Regions from separate parts of the Paenibacillus sp. FSL R7-0048 genome, predicted to be linked through region 1. Evidence: riboswitches for the same ligand, from Rfam matches in the RefSeq annotation. Region 1 holds a riboswitch; the other holds the start of a gene.
What was found. Region 1 has a riboswitch for thiamine pyrophosphate ahead of NSQ91_RS09930 (thiamine phosphate synthase). Riboswitches for the same ligand answer to the same signal wherever they lie in the genome.
Positions count from the first base shown of each region.

Region 1 (6,140 bases):
TAATTTAATTTCAAAAGTGAAAAGTGCATATGAATTAGGACTCATTAGATCTGAAGTGGGGATTGCCAGAGGCGAAATGGTCAATGGGACAGAACTAGAACCTAAAGCTATAGTGACCCGGGAGAAAGCGGCCAAAGCTCTGTACTTTATGTGGGTGCTGGAACATGAAGTGAATGCAGAAAATCATGTTTCTTCTCTAAAATAGTCAGGGTGAACAATTCAAGGCACAGCAGCGATGCTGTGTCTATTTGTATGCAGTGAATTCCTCTCCACTTACAGCAGTGTATCTCTCGCGGTTGTTTATTTCTACTTTCATTGTGGTAAGTAAGATTCGTAAAGCGATTTAAGAAAATGACAAACCCAGCGTATAAACGTGCATAGTTGTGCCATCCTAAGACGATCAGTTAACTATCAATTTGCTTAACGAGAGGAGATAGGGAAGATGTCAGGCAACAATAAACAAGCTACAAAAACCTTACCCCCACAGGAGCAGCATCATCAGCCAGGGATTGAGAGTGAAATGACGCCGCTGCCCAAATACGAGCCGGCAAATTATAAAGCAGCAGGTAAACTGCAAGACAAGGCGGCGTTAATTACCGGTGGAGACAGCGGAATTGGGCGTGCAGTTGCTGTGCTTTTTGCTAAAGAAGGCGCTGATGTGGTCATTTCATATCTTAATGAACACTCAGATGCAGAGGAAACTAAACGTCAGGTCGAGCAGGAAGGCCGCAAATGTATCCTAATTCCAGGTGATATCGGTGACGAGAAATTCTGTAAGGATCTTATTAAACAGACGGTGGAGGGCTTAGGAAAGCTTGATATTCTCATCAATAACGCGGCAGAGCAACATCCGCAAGCTAAGATCGAGGATATTACTTCCGAGCAGCTTGAGCGTACTTTCCGTACGAATATATTTGCGATGTTCTATTTAACAAAAGCAGCTATGCCTCATTTAAAAGCAGGATCTACCATTATAAATACAACTTCAATTACCGCTTATCGCGGAAGCCCGCAGCTGCTGGACTATTCATCAACTAAAGGAGCTATTCTTAGCTTCACACGATCCTTGTCCACGAATCTGGCAGAGAAGGGCATACGGGTAAACGGTGTTGCTCCAGGTCCAATCTGGACACCGCTGATTCCCTCTACCTTTGATGCAAAACAGGTTAGCGAGTTTGGAGGTACACAGCCTATGAAACGGCCTGGACAACCAGAAGAGCTGGCACCAGCCTATGTATATCTGGCCTCTGACGATTCCAGTTATGTGACTGGACAGGTTATTCATGTAAATGGTGGCGAGGTAGTAAACGGTTAGATCAGAACAGCTAATGTGAATAAATGGGTGTATTTCAATAAAAAAATATGTTACTATAAACCACGTTAGCATTTTAAAATTGTATATTTATGTCACTAGGGGTGCCGATTGGCTGAGACGGAATGGATTTCCGGACCCTTTGAACCTGATCTGGTTAAGACCAGCGTAGGGAAGTGGAGAACGAATTTCTGTTGTCGGGCTATTTGTAGTGCCGTCTATATACAGATTCTGACTGCCTTCCTTACGGGGGGCAGTTTTTTTGTTTTTTACTGACCTACAGGGAAGTGAGAGAGGAGATCGTGATGTTGCAAGCTGAGATCCATCTAATATCAGACGGCAAGCTACAGCTGAGACATTTTGTTGAACTAGCTGTCACGGTGCAGATATGGGTCGATTATATTCACCTGAGAGATAAGCAATGTCCTGCACGCGAACTACTCGCTGCGGCACAGGAGCTGTTGGCTGCCGGTATGCCCGCTACCAAACTGATAATCAACGACCGAATAGATGTAGCCTTGGCAGCTGGTGCCGCGGGGGTTCAGTTGGCCTGGCACAGTCTGAGTCCGGGTACAGCCCGGCGAATTGCACCTCAGCTTCGGCTGGGGAGATCGGTTCATTCTCCGGAAGAAGCGGCGAATGCCTCAGAGCAGGGAGCTGATTATTGCTTGTTTGGTCATGTATTTCCCTCGGATAGCAAGTTAGGGCTGCCCGCACGTGGGTTAGAGCTGCTTGCAGAAACGGTGAAGACCAGCTCTATTCCTGTAATTGCTATTGGCGGAATTAGCCCCGCTAATGCGGCACAGATCATTAGACAAGGTGCGGCAGGAGTTGCTGTGATGTCCGGTATTTGCGGAGCGGATGATCCTTATGAGGCCGCCAAAGCTATTCATATGGCGGTTCATTCATGGCCTGGAGGTAACAGCATGGGCGAAGGGGGTGATTCAGAATGAAGCTGTTGATTAACGGGAAATCCGCAGAGTGTTCTGGTGGTATTCAAACTATAGCTGATTTGATCAGTCTTCCTGAGTGGTCGGGTCGTCTGATGATCATTGAGCTGAATGGAGAAATTGTCAGTAAGGAGAATTATGAAAGTACTGCTCTGAGCGAGGATGATCGTTTGGAACTGGTGCACTTTGTTGGTGGGGGTTGAGATGGAGCGGTATAGAATTTTGAGAAATTTATAAGAACCAAAGGGAGGTAATTTCATGCATGACCCGTTACATATTGGCGGCATCGAATTAACCAGTAGATTATTTATCGGAACCGGAAAATATAGCCGGAATACGCTGATCCCCGAAGTGATTGCTAGCTCTGGTTCTCAGGTGATTACTGTAGCGCTTCGCCGAGTGGACCCGCAAGGTGGAGCAGAAAATATCATGAACCACATTCCCGGCCACATGACTCTTCTGCCTAATACCTCAGGAGCGCGTACAGCGGAAGAGGCAGTCCGTATTGCAAGATTTGCAAGAGCTGCGGGACTGGGGAACTGGGTCAAGATCGAAGTGATCAATGATCAGAAATACCTGCTTCCAGATAATCTGGAGACCATACGAGCTACAGAGATTTTAGCAGCGGAGGGTTTTGTAGTATTGCCATATATGAGTCCGGACCTTTCGGCTGCTTTACGTCTGAGAGATGCCGGTGCTGCTGCTGTGATGCCGCTTGGTGCGCCGATCGGGACGAATCGCGGCCTGCGCACTAAGGAGCTTGTGCGTATTCTTATTGAAGAAGTGAATTTGCCGATTATTGTAGACGCCGGGATTGGCAAGCCCTCGGAAGCGGCGGAAGCAATGGAGATGGGGGCCGCTGCTGTTCTGCTTAATACGGCTATCGCAACGGCACGTAATCCGCTCGTCATGGCGGAAGCGTTCCGCGAGGCGATATCCGCTGGCCGCAAAGCTTATTTGGCAGGACTGGGTCCTGTAGAAGAAGTTGCTTTTGCTTCGTCACCGTTGACTGGATTTTTGAACTGAATTTGATAGGTCACGAAAGGAGGGAAGATTAGCATGAGCTTTTTTGACACACTGGCCCGCTTGGAGCAGTATCCTTATGAGCAGCTGTGGAAGGAGTTCCGGGAGGATGACGTTAAGCGGGCGCTTGGAAAAGACAAGCTGAACGAAAATGATTTGCTGGCATTGCTTTCTCCGGCAGCAACGCCGCTGCTAGAGGAGATGGCGTTGGCTGCACAGCGACTGACCCGTGCACATTTTGGTTATTCGATGCAGCTGTTCACACCGATGTATCTTGCGGATTTTTGTGTGAATCATTGTACCTACTGCAGCTTCAGCTCCATTTATGATTTTCCGCGCAAAAAGCTGTCCTTGGAGGAGGTCCGCAGGGAGGCTGAGAAGATTGCAGCTACAGGTCTGCGGCATATCCTCATTTTGACTGGTGAATCGCGCCGGGAGAATCCTGTCTCATATATTAAGGATTGCGTAGATGTACTCAGGGAATTTTTTTCCTCTGTCAGTATTGAGATAAATCCTCTATCAACTGCAGAATATAAAGAGCTTCTTCAAGCAGGGGTGGATGGATTAACACTATACCAAGAGGTGTACCACCAGGAGACTTACAGAAAGCTGCATGTTAAAGGGCCTAAAAGAAACTACCGGAATCGCCTGGATGCACCTGAACGCGGCTGTCAGGCAGGTTTTCGTTCTGTGAATATTGGTACGTTGCTCGGGATGTATGATTGGCGGCAAGAGGCATTCCAAAGTGCCATGCATGCCCGCTATTTGCAGGATCGGTATCCAGATTGCGAGATCAGTCTGTCACCTCCGCGGTTTCGGCCTTATTTAGGGGAATTTAACCCGGAGTGTGATGTTACCGACCGATCGCTAGTGCAGATTATTTTGGCATACCGGTTATTTTTACCCCGTTCGGGCATTACTTTATCTACACGAGAGCCTGCCTCTCTACGCGATCATTTAATTCATCTAGGAATAACTAAGATGTCAGCCGGGGTCACTACTGAGGTGGGCGGTCACACTAATGCAGGGGGAACTCCGCAATTCGAAATATCCGATGGCCGTAGTGTGCAGGAGATTACGGAAATGCTATATACGAAGGGTTTGCAGCCCATTTTTAAAGACTGGGATATCCTGACCGAATCAACAACGTAACGCTTGTATTATCAATTATTAATCACTAATGGACCCCTGCGAGATTCATGCGGAGGTCCATTTTTTTTGTATAGAGGGTGTTTAGTTTCCGGCAGAGAGCTCATCGAGAGACATTTCGAAACTCGGTGCCATATGAGTCAGAAAATAATCCACTTCCTGCAGGTCAAGCCCACGAAGTTTTGCTGCTGTCTGCTCCTTCGCGGCGGCAAATTCTCGGTTTCCTGCAGCAACTTCCCATACGCATTTCAAATAAGCATCCAGCCGATCAGCGGCTTTCACATAGCTGTGCAGCAGAATGTCCTCCGAATCGGGAGGGCTGTCTTCCGGTCGTATAAGCTGAGTGTAGATGCTTTTCAGCTCTGATGGAATCATTCCAGTTAAGCGATCAGCCGCAACTTTCTCCATTTCGCGGAAGCTGGTGAGCAAGCGAGGATTGTTGTATTTTACCGGCGTGGCGATGTCACCTGTGAACACTTCGCTGGCATCATGGAACAGAGCTATGGTTGCTGCTCGTTCCGCGTTTAGTGAACGTCCAAAATGAACATTACCGATGGAACAGAGCATATGTGTGAGCAATGCAACATGAAAAGAATGCTCAGCGACGTTCTCCGGTGCGGTGCTGCGCATCAAGCTCCAGCGCTGAATATACTGAAGACGATATAGATAGGCAGAAAAATGGTAGCTCAATTTTAAAGTAACCCCTTTCATGCGGTGCTAGGTATGATATTATTATACTAATTGTATCAAACTTTAGATAACCTGGAACTGCCGAGAGGAGCTTGAATGAAGATGCAGCATTTTGAAGACAGTATTTATAACCTTATCGTAGAAACTTCCACGAATTTGCCGGGAGATGTACGCCGGGCAGTTGCAAAAGGTCGCGCGCTGGAAGACAGGGCTACCCGGTCCGGTCTTGCTTTAACCACGATTGCGCAAAATATCGGAATGGCTGAGCAGCAAGTGTCTCCGATCTGTCAGGATACGGGAATGCCTACATTTATCATTCACACCCCTGTGGGAATCAATCAGATTGAGATGAAAAAAGATATTCATAATGCCATTGTACGAGCGACCAAGAATGGTAAACTTCGTCCCAATTCTGTAGATTCATTAACAGGTGAGAATAGCGGAGATAACTTGGGTGCAGGCACACCAGTCATTCATTTCGAACAATGGGAAGAGGATAAAATAGACGTTAGACTTATTCTGAAGGGTGGAGGCTGCGAGAATAAAAATATTCAATACAGTCTCCCGGCAGAATTAGAAGGACTCGGCAAAGCGGGTCGGGATCTGGACGGAATCCGTAAATGTATTTTACACGCGGTATATCAGGCGCAGGGACAGGGCTGTAGTGCCGGTTTTATTGGCGTGGGTATCGGCGGTGACCGTACGACTGGCTACGAGCTGGCTAAGAAGCAGCTGTTCCGCAAAGTGGAGGATGTTAATCCAATAGAAGACCTTAGTAAGCTGGAAGACTATATTATGGAGAATGCTAACAAGCTTGGAATTGGCACGATGGGCTTTGGTGGTGAAGTATCGCTGCTGGGCTGTAAGGTTGGCGTAATGAATCGTCTGCCAGCTAGCTTTTTCGTATCCGTTGCTTATAACTGTTGGGCCTTCCGCCGCCAAGGGGTGCTGGTTGATCCATCCACAGGCAATATAGAGGATTGGTTGTATGAGAGTGGTACAGGGATATCTGTAGA
Region 1 is NZ_JBBORF010000001.1:2,284,483-2,290,622, forward strand. It holds gene NSQ91_RS09920 (GDSL-type esterase/lipase family protein) at 1-205, shown strand, start outside; gene NSQ91_RS09925 (SDR family oxidoreductase) at 443-1,315, shown strand; TPP riboswitch at 1,403-1,504, shown strand; gene NSQ91_RS09930 (thiamine phosphate synthase) at 1,618-2,265, shown strand; gene thiS (sulfur carrier protein ThiS) at 2,262-2,465, shown strand; gene NSQ91_RS09940 (thiazole synthase) at 2,521-3,288, shown strand; gene thiH (2-iminoacetate synthase ThiH) at 3,322-4,437, shown strand; gene yfbR (5'-deoxynucleotidase) at 4,519-5,124, opposite strand; gene NSQ91_RS09955 (fumarate hydratase) at 5,227-6,140, shown strand, end outside.

Region 2 (6,140 bases), 730 kb from region 1:
CTAATACGGAATTCTGAGGAATTTTCTTATGATCTGTAAAATTGATGGTGATATCCCCGAGTGACAGGCTGCCTTGATCCGGGATTTCCAACAGATTAAAACAGCGCAGCAGTGTAGTCTTTCCGGAGCCGGATGGCCCAATAATGACAAGTACCTTTCCATGCTCCATTTTCAGATCAATACCCTTTAACACTTGGAGTGCGCCGAAGGATTTATGCAAATTAATGATTTCAATCACAAGTATCTCTCCTTTAGGTCGCAGAGTAACGATCGAGTCGTTTCTCCAAGTAATTTTGCAGCGCCGACAGCACAGAACAGAACACTAAATAAAACAATCCTGCTTCGGAGTATACCAGCAGAGGCTCATAAGTGGTAGAGGCTACCTGCTGAGCAGTTCTAAACATCTCCGTATAGGTGATGATCGCTGCAAGCGATGTATCTTTGACCAAGCTAATAAAAGAATTGGATAACGGCGGTACAGAAACGCGTGCAGCTTGTGGCAGAATTACGCGGCGCAGAGCCTGCCCACGAGTCATCCCGACTGAGAAGGCAGCTTCCCACTGGCCTTTATGTATCGACAGGATAGCAGCGCGTACGATTTCCGATGAATAAGCCCCTACGCTAAGGGTAAATCCAATGGTGGCGGCAATGAAAGGGTCGAGTACAATACCAACAGCCGGCAAACCATAAAATATAATAAATAGCTGCACTAACAACGGGGTTCCCCGAATGACCCATACATAAAAACGGGCGATTAGCTTCGGAATTACCCACGGTGAAAGACGTGCCAACGCGGTTAGGATCGCCAAAATCAATCCAAGCACAAAGGAAAGTAGAGCCAACGGAATGGTAAAAGCCACCCCGGCTTTAAGCAGGGGTAGCAGTGTATCTAAGAAAATTTGTATTTTGCGGTCATCCATTATTCAGACATCCTTTTTAGCTTCTAGGCTTAATTAGCCTTGCTAGCCTTGTATTATTTTGAAACGTCAGCTCCAAAGTATTTCTCGGAAATTTTCAAGTACGTTCCATCACTTTTCATCTCTTTAATCGCATCACTGACCGCATTCACCAGCTCATCATTGCCTTTCAGGAATACCGCAGCACTTTGTGAGCCTTCAGGAATCTCATCAACCACTTTAATTTTTGCATCTGGTTTTTGTTTTTTCAGATCCAGATAAGACAAGCCATCATTCACAGTTGCATCAATACGTCCCGAAGTCAGCAGATCCATCGCTTGATTGAAACCGTCCGTAGCTACGATTTCAGCACCGTTCTCACGAGCGATGTCGGATAAGTTACTGGTCAGGGATTGTCCTGCTTTTTTACCCTTTAGATCAGCAAAGGTCTTAATATCCTCATTGTTTTCGCTCACGATCAATACTGCCTTGGATACAATATAGGGTTCAGAGAAATCATATTTCACTTTGCGATCTTCGTTAATGGAAACTTCATTAAAAATGACATCAAACCGTTTCGCATCCATCCCAGCAAAAATACCATCCCACTGAGTTTCAAAAAATTCAGCTTCAACACCTAAACGTTTGGCTACTTCTTCGGCAATTTCCACGTCAAAACCCGTCAATTTCCCCGCAGTGTCATGATAAGTAAAAGGTGCATAAGTCCCTTCTGTACCTATCCGCAATTTGCCGCTGGCCTTCACAGCCTCCAAACTGTTTTGCGCTGAAGATGCTGCTCCACCATTCGTTCCAGCTGTTGGTTCAGCAGCCGTATTGGTATTCGAATTATTGCCGCAAGCCGCTACAAGAACCACGGTTAACGCCAATATAATAGTTAAACTCCATTTTTTCATTATTAAATCCCCTCTCTCTATCCGGTTTTTTTCCGGTAAATTGAATAGTACACTGCCATCACATGATCGTCAATACTTTTTTCCGATTATATACATCGGAATTGTAATATTAACTAGATTTCTACTTATATCTTACCCAATCTTGGATTAATCCTTCACTTCTTTCTCTCTTTACTTCTCAGAAAGATATGGTATATTTATAAACAAATTAATATGGACCTGTTATTTCACTAGGGGAGTCGGCCGACTGAGACGGAGCTTCAAGCTCCGGACCCTTGGAACCTGATCTGGATCATACCAGCGGAGGGAAGTGGAGCAGAATTTTCATCAAGCATGTTAAGTGTTATTATGCAGAATGAACTTTTTGACCCATTCATTTCCTCTGGAAATGGATGGGTCTTTATTTGTTTAGACGCTCCACAAAAATATTAGGAGGTTAGATCATCACGACCATTTTATCTATTCAAGGCCTAACCTACTCTTTTCCGGAAACTGAACAACCCCCTGTATTCGCAAATCTATCCATGGATATCAGGCAAGGGGAATTCGTCTCCGTAGTAGGTGCTAGCGGATGCGGGAAAAGCACATTTTTCAAAACGGTTGCCGGTTTACTCGAACCTACTCATGGAAAAATAAAACTCCCTACGCTCCCCTCAACCGCTAGTCGTTTAGGTCAGATCGCTTATATGCCTCAGCAGGATTTATTGCTGCCTTGGAGAACAGTGCTCGACAACTGCCTTTTGCCCTGGGAGATCAAGCCCAGATTTAGTAAACAGAAAACGATCACTCAGATTCGGGAAATGTTGGCCCGCTTCGGCTTAACAGATGTAGAGAAGGCTTATCCCCATGAACTTTCGGGAGGTATGAAACAGCGAGTAGCATTTCTGCGCACCTTAGTGGCTGGAGGCGGAAGTGGTCTTATGCTGCTGGATGAGCCCTTTGGCGCTCTCGATGCCATGACCAAACGTGAGATACACCGTTGGCTGTTGAAGTTATGGGGTGAACTGAATCAGACGATTATGCTCATCACTCATGATCTGGAAGAAGCCCTATTGCTCAGTGACCGGATTTATTTATTATCTGGCGGTGCGCACAGCGAATTACAGGAGATCATTGTCGATCTACCAAAACCAAGACATTATAAGATGAACTATGAACCCCGGTTTATAGCACTACGGGCAGAGTTGGAGCGAAGATTGCATGCAACCTATACCTTTTAAAAAACATCTAGACAACTATGGTCCCTTCCTTCTTCTGGTACTGCTCATTCTTGTAATCTGGGAGTCAGCTGTTCGCCTTCACTTGATTCCAGCCTTTATTCTCCCTGCACCTTCATCTATTGGCATCGCATTGATCGAGCACAGGCAATTATTATTTGGACAGCATTTATTGGCGACGTTACAGGAGATACTGGTGGGTTTTGTCCTTTCTGTGATTTTTGGTGTATTGCTGGGCATTGGAATGTTCCTGTTTCGCCCCGTAGAAAAGGCCATCTATCCCTTCCTTATCATTAGCCAGACGGTCCCATTAATTGCGCTATCCCCCATTTTTATTATGTGGTTCGGATATACGCTGTGGAGCAAAGTGGCTGTGGTGTTTTTGACGGCTTTTTTTCCAGTCGTAGTGAGTACATATGATGGACTTCGTACAAGTGGCCAGACTTACAAGGACTTATTATTAACATTTGGTGCAAACCGCTGGCAGCTGCTTGTCAAAACCCAAATTCCACTGGCATTGCCTGCTTTTTTCTCTGGCTTAAAGCTGTCCATTGTATACTGCGTCATCGGAGCTACTATCGGGGAATGGCTCGGCGGCAGTAAAGGACTCGGTTACTTCAGCCGCAGAATGGCCGGAAATATGCAGAGCGATGAAATGTTTGCGGCTGTATTTCTGCTGTCCGCGCTTGGTGTTGTACTTTTTCTGGCGATAGCTTTACTCGAACAATTATTTTTAAAGAAAAGAGGATCTAACCAATGAATCAATTAAAATCCCCACAACGAGGACTTATTTCTGTATTTCTAGTATGCACACTTTTGCTCTTAAGCAGCTGCGGGAAGGCAGACAAGCTAAATAGCAACTCCCAAACCGGTTCCTCCAACACCGAAAATAAGCAGTCACACAAACTGACGATTATGCTTGATTGGTATCCCAATGTCGTTCATTCCTTTCTATACGCTGCGCAACAGCAAGGTTTTTTCCAAGAGGAAGGTTTGGATGTCGAGATCAAAATGCCTGCGGACAGCAATGACGCCCTAAAGCTTGTAGCAGCAAATCAAATTGATCTAGCGCTCAGCTATCAGCCTCAGGTACTTATGGCACGCGGCGAGAAAATTCCTGTACGTTCGATTGCAGCTATCGTGCGGCATCCACTGAATCATCTGATGGTTCCTCAGGCAGGCAGTATTCATAGTCCCAAAGAGCTCGCAGGAAAACAAATCGGCTATTCCTCCATTCCGCTCTATGAAGCAATGATTCGGACAATGATCCAGAGTGATGGAGGCGATCCTTCATCCGCCAAGCTGATTGACGTAGGTTTTGACCTTATCCCTGCGATCTCTACAGGACAAGTGGACGCAATAATGGGCGGGTTCATCAACCATGAACAACTGATCCTTGAAAAAGAGGGACATCCAGTCACCTCGCTTAATCCAACGGATTACGGAGTACCTGACTATTATGAGCTTGTGCTGGTGGCCAGCGAACAAGGATTGCAAAATTCTGAAGCCTACTTCAAAAAATTTCTAAATGCCATAACAAAAGGACAGATATTTGTGGAGCAGAATCCTGAACAAGCCCTGGATTTACTGGTTGCACATGAAGATGCAACTTCACCGCTCGACAAGGAGATTGAGAAAAAAAGTCTTGAGATTCTACTGCCACTGATGAATGCTGGCGATCAATCTTTTGGTTATCAAGACCCGACATCTTGGGAAAAGGTTCAGCTGTGGTTATCCACCAACGATCTTCTACCAGAAGATATTAAAGCACAGGAAGCTTTTATCAATCTGTAACGTTTAGTTGGTTATTCATACAAGCTTGAGGAGGAATTATGATGAGTTACTTAGCCAAAGTACGGGAATCCAACCCCTTGATCCACAACATCACTAATATTGTAGTAGCCAATTTCTCAGCCAACGGTCTGTTGGCGCTGGGTGCCTCTCCCTTTATGGCGGATGCCCACGAAGAAGTGATCGACATCGCCGCTATGTCGTCTGCTGTAGTTCTAAATATAGGCACACTCAATGACTACGCCATTCAATCTATGTTGCTCGCTGGTAAATCCGCTAATAAACACGGGGTTCCCCTAGTGCTTGACCCGGTAGGTGCAGGCGCAACTTCTTATCGGACCGCTGTCACTCAAAAGCTAGTGAATGAGATGCAAATCACCGCACTGCGGGGGAATGTGGCTGAAGTCGCTAATGTGATTGGGGAGAGTTGGTCCATTAAAGGGGTGGATGCTGGCGAAGGTGAAGGCGATGTAGTCCTTTTGGCTGAAGCTGCTGCGAGGAAGTTAAGCTGTGTGGTCATCATAACTGGAAAAGACGATGTGATCACGAATGGAAAAAACACTTATATTGCCAGCAACGGTCACCCTATTCTCACGAAGGTTACAGGAACTGGCTGCTTGCTCAGCGCTGTTGTGGGTGCATTTCTCGCGGTAAGTGGCGGTGCCTCGTTGGAGGCTGCAGTGGAAGCCCTCTCCTTCTATGGAGTAGCCGCTGAAATCGCCGCTGAACTAACAACTGGTCAAGGGCCGGGAAGCTTTCAGGTTGAGTTTCTAAATCAACTGACATGGGTCACGCCAGAAGTCTTCCTAGAAAGATCTAGCATCAAACAGCTCAGTTAATGACCCTCAAAGGAGTGAAATCGATGATTATATCCAAAGCTCTAACCATTGCCGGCTCCGATAGCGGCGGTGGTGCTGGCATTCAGGCCGATCTAAAAACCTTTCAAGAGCTTTCTGTCTATGGCATGTCCGTCCTCACAGCTGTGACAGCGCAGAATACGCTGGGTGTCCAAGGGGTTTATCCAGTGACTCTGGAAGCTATAAATCAGCAGCTTGATTCTATAGGACTTGACCTGCAACCAGATGCCGTAAAGACCGGGATGTTATTTAACAGCGACATCATCCGCATTGTGGCAGATAAAATTAAGTATTACGGCTGGTCTAATCTTGTAATTGATCCTGTGATGGTCGCTAAAGGAGGGTCCACACTGCTGCTGCAGGAGGCGGTTCAATCCTTAATCAGCCATCTGCTGCCCTTAGCATTGGTGACGACACCCAATATTCCCGAAGCCGAAATGATCACAAAGATGACGATCTCCACCA
Region 2 is NZ_JBBORF010000001.1:3,015,627-3,021,766, reverse strand. It holds gene NSQ91_RS13240 (amino acid ABC transporter ATP-binding protein) at 1-238, opposite strand, end outside; gene NSQ91_RS13235 (amino acid ABC transporter permease) at 252-920, opposite strand; gene NSQ91_RS13230 (amino acid ABC transporter substrate-binding protein) at 974-1,810, opposite strand; TPP riboswitch at 2,033-2,136, shown strand; gene NSQ91_RS13225 (ABC transporter ATP-binding protein) at 2,335-3,030, shown strand; gene NSQ91_RS13220 (ABC transporter permease) at 3,011-3,787, shown strand; gene NSQ91_RS13215 (ABC transporter substrate-binding protein) at 3,784-4,821, shown strand; gene thiM (hydroxyethylthiazole kinase) at 4,863-5,657, shown strand; gene thiD (bifunctional hydroxymethylpyrimidine kinase/phosphomethylpyrimidine kinase) at 5,681-6,140, shown strand, end outside.
Region 2: linked by a shared signal. The riboswitch ahead of NSQ91_RS13225 (ABC transporter ATP-binding protein) and the one ahead of NSQ91_RS09930 (thiamine phosphate synthase) in region 1 are both predicted to bind thiamine pyrophosphate.